3 regions of the Lysinibacillus sp. OF-1 genome follow, and region 2 is predicted to be linked to each of the others. Evidence: riboswitches for the same ligand, from Rfam matches in the RefSeq annotation. Region 2 holds a riboswitch; each other region holds the start of a gene.
What was found. A riboswitch is a leader RNA that binds a small molecule or an ion and turns the genes downstream of it on or off. The one in region 2 is predicted to bind lysine.

Region 1: linked by a shared signal. The riboswitch ahead of NV349_RS10705 (transporter substrate-binding domain-containing protein) and the one ahead of NV349_RS16530 (aspartate kinase) in region 2 are both predicted to bind lysine.
Region 3: linked by a shared signal. The riboswitch ahead of NV349_RS01315 (amino acid permease) and the one ahead of NV349_RS16530 (aspartate kinase) in region 2 are both predicted to bind lysine.

Annotation. Positions count from the first base shown of each region.
Region 1 covers NZ_CP102798.1:2,204,893-2,208,180, reverse strand. The annotation lists gene NV349_RS10710 (amino acid ABC transporter permease) at 1-349, opposite strand, end outside; gene NV349_RS10705 (transporter substrate-binding domain-containing protein) at 520-1,377, opposite strand; lysine riboswitch at 1,496-1,682, opposite strand; gene odhB (2-oxoglutarate dehydrogenase complex dihydrolipoyllysine-residue succinyltransferase) at 2,025-3,284, opposite strand.
Region 2 covers NZ_CP102798.1:3,366,173-3,369,460, reverse strand. The annotation lists gene uvrC (excinuclease ABC subunit UvrC) at 1-1,122, shown strand, start outside; lysine riboswitch at 1,232-1,410, shown strand; gene NV349_RS16530 (aspartate kinase) at 1,524-2,750, shown strand; gene NV349_RS16525 (YslB family protein) at 2,846-3,280, opposite strand.
Region 3 covers NZ_CP102798.1:273,117-276,404, reverse strand. The annotation lists gene NV349_RS01315 (amino acid permease) at 196-1,659, opposite strand; lysine riboswitch at 1,742-1,918, opposite strand; gene NV349_RS01310 (CynX/NimT family MFS transporter) at 2,095-3,288, shown strand, end outside.

The DNA.
Region 1 (3,288 bases), 1.2 Mb from region 2:
CCATATAGGCCCCTGTGTTAAGGGAAACGACTAAAATACCTGCTGTAATAAAATGCATATCGATACCAAATGCAATATCTAGTCCGTAGTAGACTACCATAGCCTGTACAATCATTGGTGTACCACGGAAAAATTCAACATAGCATGTCAGGATAAAATTAATAAGCTTTAAGCTATAAAATTTTAAACCTTTTTTACGAACTGGAATCGTATGCATAATTCCAATGAAAAATCCGATGAATGCACCAATAATTGTACTAATAATCGAAATCAGTAACGTATAATACGCACCTCGTAAAAACATTTGCCAGTTGTTTTCAATAATTGAAAGTATCCATTCAAGACTCATGATGTTCCTCCTAACAATGTCATGTTGCTTGCTTATTTCCTTCGTGTCCTAGCTATTTCTACTATTCTATGATTTGTTACGCTAGGACATTATCATTATGTAGAGAGGTTCTCATTTTGATAATGATGAAATGATCATGCACGGACCAGCAACTAGCCCGTGCCTTGTCATTATTGTGCTGCTGGTTGTTGAGAAATCGCTTCTTCCATAATCGCTTGACGATCGTCTTCCGAAATACCTTTTAGGATTTCGTTGATTTTTTCACGGTTTGCATCGTCTTTACGTAAGCCTACAGCAATCGAAGTATTGGAAAGATCCGTATCAAAGCCTTCTTCAAATGCGACATATGTGAACTTATCGTTGGCAGCAGCAGCGGAAATACCTTCTGGACGTTCTGCTACATAGCCATCAATTTTGCCAGCCTCTAAAGCGACACGCATTGCGGGGAAGCTTTCCATTGCTGTTTGTTTTTCTACACCGTTAATTTGATCAATAACGTTGTAGTTCGATGTATTTAATTGTGAAGTAATTTTAGCACCAGAGAAATCTTGAATCGATTTTGCATTTTCATACTTGCTACCTTTCTTAATAACCATAACGAAATCAGAAGTATAGTAGTTTTCTGTAAAATCAATCGTTTTCTTACGCTCTTCAGTTGGTGACATACCCGCGATAATCGCATCAATTTTGTTAGATTGTAGCGCTGGTACTAATCCGTCCCATTCCATTTTGACAATGACTAGCTCTTTGCCTAAGCCTTCAGCAATTTTTTTTGCCATTTGGACATCGTAGCCGCCTGCATACTCTGCATTATCAGCAATTTTCACTGCACCATTAGCATCACCTTGCTGTGTCCAGTTAAATGGTGGATAGCCAGCCTCCATTCCGATTCGGAATTCACCGCCACTTGCTTCCTTGTCAGCACCAGCATCACCTGAACCGCCATCCTTTTTGTCGCTAGTGCCACATCCAGCTAGCACAATTGCTGTCATGATAGAGATCATTACTAACAACCATTTTCTTTTCATAAAAAACTCCCCTTTTCTGTAAAAAAATAAGACAACTGTAATAAAAAAGACCTAAGTATATTGAACTTAGGTCTTACCTTGTATGACAGTTGCCCAAATCCTCACTATAATTTCCATTTTCCGAGATAGCACAACCTAGTAAATCTGGAAATCCATTTACTAGGACAGTCCTGCACTTATTCACTGCAGACCCAGCATAAAAGTACGAGCTCCTTTTATACTTCGGCGATATTTCCTTCTTCATTGCGTCTTCGCTTGCTTGAACTCAACAATGAACTAATAAATACCGCGCCTCTACCTCACTGGTAAACGTTAGTGAGGTTTGTTTATTTAATTGATATTTAGATACTACTATAAAACTAGTACACTCGTCAAGACAGTTTTAACATTTTTCTGACTAATGACAATATTAGGATATTGTTCGTTCTCTATTCATTTTAAATCGTTAAGCTTCTATCGATATTTCTGAAAATTAAAACAAATTTTTATTATAGAGTATGTGCTCTATGTGAGAAAAGTTGTGTTTATGTCTTTTTTGCTCCTCTAAACGATATAACATTAGTACTCTTTCAAACATAGAATCGATCAAAATCTTTCGTCATGCATAAAAAAACCCTGCTGAACATTGTTCGCAGGGTTGAATGGCATTATGAATTTAATAGTAAATCTTCAGGATTTTCGATTAATTCTTTAACTGTTTTTAAGAATCCTACAGAATCTTTTCCATCGATGATACGGTGATCGTAAGAAAGTGCTACATACATCATTGGACGGATTTGAACTTCACCATTTACTGCAACTGGACGGTTAACAATTGAGTGCATACCTAAAATACCAGCTTGCGTACCATTCATGATTGGAGTTGACATTAATGAACCGAATACACCACCATTTGTGATTGTGAATGATCCACCAGCCATGTCATTTAAGCCTAATTTTTTATCACGAGCTTTTGTCGCTAAGTTAGCGATATCTTTTTCGATTTCTGCAAAGTTTTTGCTGTTTGCATCGCGTACAACTGGTACAACTAAACCTTCTTCAGTTGATACAGCAATACCGATATCAAAGAAGTTATTTAAATGAATTTCATCGCCAGAGATTTGAGCGTTTACGTATGGGTATTTTTTTAGTGCCGCAACAACAGCTTTTGTGAAGAATGACATGAAACCAAGTTTGATGTCGTTTGCTTTTACAAACTCTTCTTGTTTACGTTTACGAAGTGCCATGATATTTGTCATGTCAATTTCGTTAAATGTTGTTAACATTGCTGTTGATTGTTTCACTTCTAATAAACGTTTAGCAATTGTTTGGCGACGACGGCTCATTTTTTCAACTGTTACACGGTCAGAATTAGCTGCTGGTGTAAATACTACTGGGCCACCTGAAGTTGCTACTGATGTAGGTGCTGCTACTGGTGCTACAGCTGGAGCTGTACCATGAGCTGCTACATCTTGTACACGTACACGTCCTTGTGGATCTACTGGAGATACTGCTGCAAGGTTGATACCTTTTTCACGAGCAAGACGACGTGCTGCTGGAGAGGCGATTACTCGCTCACCAGAAGTTTCTTCTACAACTGGAGCCGCTGCTACTGGTGCAGATGCTGCTTGTGGCGCTGCTGGAGCCGGAGCTGCTTCAGCTGGAGCCGCTGCAGGTGCAGGTGCTGCGCCTTCGCCTGCTTCTACTACTGCGATAACTTGACCAACTAGTACAGTATCGCCTTCTTCAGCTAAAATTTGTGTTAATACACCTGCTTCTTCAGAAATGATTTCAGCGTTTACTTTATCTGTTTCAAGTTCAACGATGAATTCACCTTTTTCAACGCGATCGCCCACTTTTTTTACCCACTGTGCGATACTACCTTCTGTAATCGATTCTGCTAATTCAGGGACTTTAATTTCAGCCACTTTC
Region 2 (3,288 bases):
CAGATTGCACATATTGATACGGTCATGCAGAAACAAAAAATAGTATCAAGTGATACAACGAACCGCGATGTATTTGGCTATGCCGTCGAAAAAGGCTGGATGTGTGTGCAAGTTTTCTTTGTTCGCCAAGGAAAGCTGATTGAGCGTGATGTCTCGGTTTTCCCAATTTATCAAGATGCTGAGGAAGAGTTTTTAACATTTGTTGGCCGCTTTTATGAAAAACCAGAGCATATTAAGCCGAAAGAAATTTTTATTCCACAAGCAATTGATGCAGCCATCTTAACGGAGTTATTAGAGCTTAAAGTTCTTACACCAAAAAGAGGTCAAAAGAGGGAATTGGTTGAATTAGCAACTAAAAATGCTGAGATTGCTGTGGCAGCTAAATTCCAGCTAATTGAACGGCAGGAAGAACGGACAATTGGTGCTTGTGAGGCACTTGGTGAAGCAATAGGTATTTCAACGCCATTACGAATTGAGGCATTTGACAATAGTCATATGCATGGCACGGATGCTGTATCGGCTATGGTTGTCTTCATTGATGGAAAGCCTGCGAAAAAGGAATATCGTAAATACAAAACGCGTACGGCTGCAAAGCATGATGATTACGGTGCGATGCAAGAGGTTATACGTCGGCGATATTCGCGTGTCTTAAAGGAAGGCTTGCCATTGCCAGATTTGGTCTTAATTGATGGTGGCAAGGGGCAAATGGAAGTCGCCCGTGAAGTACTAGAAGATGAGCTTGGACTTGTTATACCGATTGCAGGTTTAGCAAAAGATGATAAGCATAATACGTCGCAGCTATTGTTTGGTGATCCACCAGAAGTAATTGCCTTAAAGCGTACTAGTGATGGCTTTTATTTATTACAACGAATTCAGGACGAAGTTCACCGCTTTGCTATTACCTTCTTGCGCCAACAGCATGAGAAGCATGCCATTCAATCGGTGTTAGACCATATTGAAGGTGTGGGGCCAAAACGCAAGCAGCAGTTGCTCAAACATTTTGGTTCAGTTAAGAAAATTCGAGAGGCGAGCGAGCTAGCTTTGCAGGAGGCAGGAATACCTGCTAATTTAGCGAGCCAAATTTATAGCTATTTTCAGCAAGAGTCATTGTCAAAGGAATAGACATGTGCTAAGGTTGTAAATAACATTGTTCGTCAATGTGATGAATAGCGAACTGGTGTGGCTAGCATGTTGACGCCAGCGTTAAACCAATTGAATACATTCACTTTATGGTGATGATAGAGGTGCAAGATTCAAGAGTAACACAATGGAGGATGAACAAGTCCAGAGATCGTGTGTGAAAGGGGAGCTTGCCGAAGTATAGCATTGTTGTTTCCTTTGTTGTACTGGTTTTACATTTAAGAAATGTAAGATTGTCGATTCTAAAAGTTTCGGAGAGCTATCACACATGCACAAGTTACGATCATTGTACATGTTATAGGCAGCTTTCACGTTATGTGGAGGCTGCCTTTTAGTTTTCTAGAAGCAGGTGAAATATATGACTGGAAAGGAGAACGCAAGAAATGGCTAAAATAGTGATGAAGTTTGGAGGGGCTGCACTAGCTTCTACTGAACAAATCCAAGAGGCAGCAAGGAAGGCGATTGCTGAAAAGGACAGAGGCTTCGATGTAGTCGTGGTCGTTGCAGCAATGGGACACACAATGAAAGATGTGCAAACGATGGTACATCAACTAACGGACGAAGTGCCCAAACGAGAATTAGCTGCAGTCGTGTCTACGGGCTCTCAATTATCCAGCGCTTTATTTGCCATCGCATTACAGGAAGCGGGCTATGAGGCAGTGTCCTTAACTGGATGGCAAGCAGGTATACATACAGATTGTAAGTATCGTCATGCACGTATTGACTATATCGATGACAGTCGTATTGAAGAACATCTTGTACAGGGACAAATTGTAGTGATTGCTGGAGAACAGGGTATTGATGAGGAACAAAATATTACTACACTTGGCAAAGGCGGAGCTGAAACAACAGCTATAGCACTCGCGGTAGCATTGGAAGCAGAGCGAACTGATATGTACACAAATGTTGACGGTGTTTATACAGCAGATCCACGCTATGTCAGCAAAGCTCAAAAGCTGCAGGAAATCTCCTATGATGAAATGCTGGAGTTATCTAATTTAGGATCACATGTTATTCATCCTCGTGCAGTGGAGTTAGCAAAAAAATTTCAAATGCCCGTTATTATACGCTCTAGCTTAGTAGAGTCAGTAGGTACTTTATTGAAGGAGGAAGTGGAAATGGAGAAAAATTTAGTCGTCCGTGGTGTAGCCTTTGAGTCAGATATTATCCGTTTAACAGTGGGGTATGATGCGTATGCCGATGGTGCATTGGCAGATATGTTTACAATCCTTGCAGAAAACCGCATTAATGTAGATATTATTGTACAGGCAATCATTGATGGCTTAAAACCAACTGTGTCTTTTTCCATTTTAAAAGAAGAATTTGCGGAAACATTGCGTGTTCTAGAAGATAGTAAATTGTCACTTGGCTTTAGTTTTGCTGACTTTGAAATAGGGTTGGCGAAGGTTTCTATCATTGGTTCAGGTATGGCCTCTAATCCAGGTGTGGCTGCTCGCATGTTTGATCGATTACGTCGTGAAGATATCCCTATAAAAATGGTTAGTACGTCTGAAATAAAAGTGTCTGTTGTTGTACCACAGGATGATATGATTCGTGCAGCAAATGCCTTGCATGATGAATTCAATTTAGAGCAAGCACTTTATATATAATAATAGAAGAAACAGTATTTTATGTAATAGTCCGAAATTAAAGGAAGAAAAAAGAAGGATTGTCATCCCGTTGAATAGGGAGACAATCCTTTTCATCATTCAGTAGGGATGGTATTCATAATACGTTCCTTGACATCCCATTTGACTGTAAACATGACATAGTGCTGCTTTTCTCGCTTTTCATCATAGCATTCTGTAAGGTAGCCTTTAGCTAATTGAATTTGCTCTGCTATAAATCCTGCTTCCAGTCTAAAGCTTCGTTGTTTGATTTGCAATATTTCAGGGTCATTTGTCAATTGGAAAATGCGACCATCCTTTGATTCCTTCATGAGCTCTAGTGTACCCCAGCAGGCATCTGCGAAAAATGCGATAAGTTCGTCTTGACTTTTGCATGGGAACTTGCGAGCAAGCTCTTTACCTGCCCAATAAAGGACATCATTCTCATGTTTACCAAGGATAGAAGATAGAATATGATCGCGAATGAGCTCATAACCAAATGATGAAATTGTAGGAGATGGAGTGTTTAACATTGTTATCC
Region 3 (3,288 bases), 1.6 Mb from region 2:
TAACTATTACGGGGCAGTTCAAGAATGGGTACCTGTTTTTTATTTGATTAGACATCGACTTTCGAATGGCTAGTTAGTAAATACTAATATTACTCTATATATGATATTATTTTTTGATATTTTTAACGACGATTAAGACATAAAAAGCTGTCCCATAAACCAATCATTCATTAGTTTACAGAACAGCCCTACTATTTAATCTTCCACTTTTAAATCACATTCTTGAAGTGAAAGCATTTTTGTTTTGTGCTTGATTTTGTAGCCAAACCATAACAGTAAAAATAGTGGGATTCCAACATAAGAAACTAATATCCCATACCAATCAATTTGGTCTCCCGTAAAGGCCGTGTAATTTTGCCCAATGACCACAATCATACAAACAGTAAAGGCAAATAGTGGTCCAAACGGGTACAATTTTGCTCTATAAGGTAATAGCTTTGGATCTAGGCCCTGTGCCTCAAATGCACGACGGAAGCGATAATGACTAAAGGCAATGCCGAGCCATGCAATAAAACCAGACATACCAGAGGCGTTTAACAGCCAAATATAAACAACGCCATCACCAAAGAAAGACGCTAAAAAAGCTAAGCAACCTACAGCTAATGTTGCCATCAATGCATAAATTGGTATTCCTCGACGACTTAGCTTTGTGAAGAACTTAGGCGCATGTCCATCCACTGCTAATTGCCATAGCATACGTGATGATGCATAAAGCCCTGAATTTCCAGCTGACAGCATAGCCGTTAAAATAATGGCATTCATTAACGAAGCTGCAAAGGCAATACCTAAGCGGTCAAACACTAATGTAAACGGTGATACTGCGATATCTTCTGATAATAAGCGTTCATCTGTAAATGGAATCAACATTCCGATTGCACCAATTGCTAAAATATAAAACAAAAGAATACGCCAGAATACGGATTTAACAGCCTTTGGAATATTTTTTCCTGGATCGTCTGTTTCACCTGCTGTAATCCCAAGTAACTCTGTTCCTTGGAATGAAAATCCGGCTGCTAGGAAAATTCCAAATGTAGCTAGGAAGCCACCGTGAAATGGTCCATCACTAATAAAGAAATTAGTAAAGCCTACAGGTGCCTGTCCACCTAAAATACCAAAAATCATTAATAAACTGATAATAATAAAAACAATGACTGTCACTACTTTAATCATCGCAAACCAATATTCACTTTCTCCATAGCTCTTTACAGAAAGTAAATTAAATGACAGTACAACAGCAATAAATAATACTGTCCAAAGGGCTGATGAACTATCAGGGAACCAATATTTCATAATTAAGGATACTGCCGCAATTTCTGCTGCAATAGTGATTGCCCAGTTATACCAATAGTTCCAGCCTAATGCAAAGCCTAGTGCTGGATCTACAAATTTTGTTGCATACGTACTAAATGAACCGGATGATGGCATATAGGCAGCCATTTCCCCTAAGCTTGTCATTAAAAAGTACACCATAATACCGATTAGGGCGTAGGCAAGCAATGCACCACCAGGTCCAGCTTGTGCAATGGCACCACCACTGGCTAAAAATAGTCCCGTACCAATTGTACCGCCTAAAGAAATCATTGTGATATGACGGCTTTTCAATTCTTTTTTCAGCTTTGGCGCTTTATGTCCGAGCTGATTTACTTTTATTTCACTCACGATATAGCTTCCTTCCTATTTACGAGGCAAAAAAATGCCATCACATATACACTGTGATGGCTAAGTTAATCCTCAGTTTTTCCTAAATGATAGCTCAACACGTTGTGCAAACGTGACAGTTCTGTTCCTTTCGGAGACAGCCCCAGCATGAGGTTTTCAAGTCCCCTCACACTTCGGCAATATTCCCTTTCAGCTAATCTCATCAATGCTTGTCATTTCCATTAGCATACTTATAAATATCGCGACCTCTACCTCAATACAAACATGAGGCATATAATTATTAAATTTATGATGCTTATTATATTAGCATAAGACCTTTGACATTTCAATATAACAATAAATGTTCTGTATTTTGTGAATCTTCTACTATTTTTATTAGTTTGTTAAAGTGTTATAGTAGTTCAATTAGAGCGGTTACGAACAGGGGGATTTATTTTGACTACAAATGATCATTCCGCTAGTTTTCCGAGTAAAAAAATTAGCTGGAGGGGAACAACCTTACTTTTAGTCTTCGGAGTTATCTTTATAGCCTCTACATTAAGAATGCCACTAACTGTTGTTGGCCCTATTATATCATTTATCCGTGACGATCTTGGTATTTCTAATGTACTTGCAGGCTTTCTAACAACGATTCCATTGCTCGCTTTTGCTACCATCTCACCATTTGCGCCCGTTGTAGCACGCAAACTAGGGCTTGAGCTAACACTATTTTTATCCACTATTTTATTAGCCTTGGGGATTGTTCTACGTTCCCTTGGTACAACGGGGTTACTTGTATTTGGTACTGTACTAATCGGCATAGCGATATCATTTGGAAATGTGCTGATTCCAGGATTATTAAAATTAAAATTTCCATACCATGTTGGTTTATTAATGGCATTTTTCACTATGTCGATGAACTTAACGGCTGGGCTTGGCGCAGGTATTAGCTATCCTATAGCCAATTCATCATTTGGCTGGCAAGGAGCGCTGTCCATTGCACTTGTACTAGTGGTCGTAACGATTTTAATTTGGATACCTCAATTGAAATCAAATAAACCTGAGCCAGCCACTACCTCTAAAATGACGAGTACACCCTTATGGAAGTCACCTGTTACTTGGGCTGTCACAGGTGCAATGGGATTACAGTCTTTATTATTTTATACGACTGCTGCTTGGATTCCCGAAATCTACATCGCCCAGGGATTGGCTCCTGACAAAGCTGGTTGGATGTTTTCTATCATGCAATTTTCACAAGTACCAATGGCATTGGCTGTGCCTATCATTGCAAGTAAAATGGCTTCTCAAAGACCTCTTGTAGTGATGTTTACATTCTTCTATTTAATAGGCTTTACTGGAGTTGTCATGGAGTGGACAAGTCTTGGGGTACTGTGGATGATTCTTTTAGGTTTAGCAGGAGGTTCTTCATTTGCCTTAGCGATGATGTTCTTTACACTTCGTACACGCACGGCATTTGAGGCAGCAGATTTATCAGGCTTTGCACAATCATTAGGTTATTTATTTGCCGCCATTGGCCCTATTCTTTTTGGCTACTTACATGATTTATTTGGTGGCTGGAATATTGCTGGTTGGCTCTTTGTAGCTGTGGCGACCATTCTTTTCTTTTGCTCAATGAGAGCTTCTAAAGAC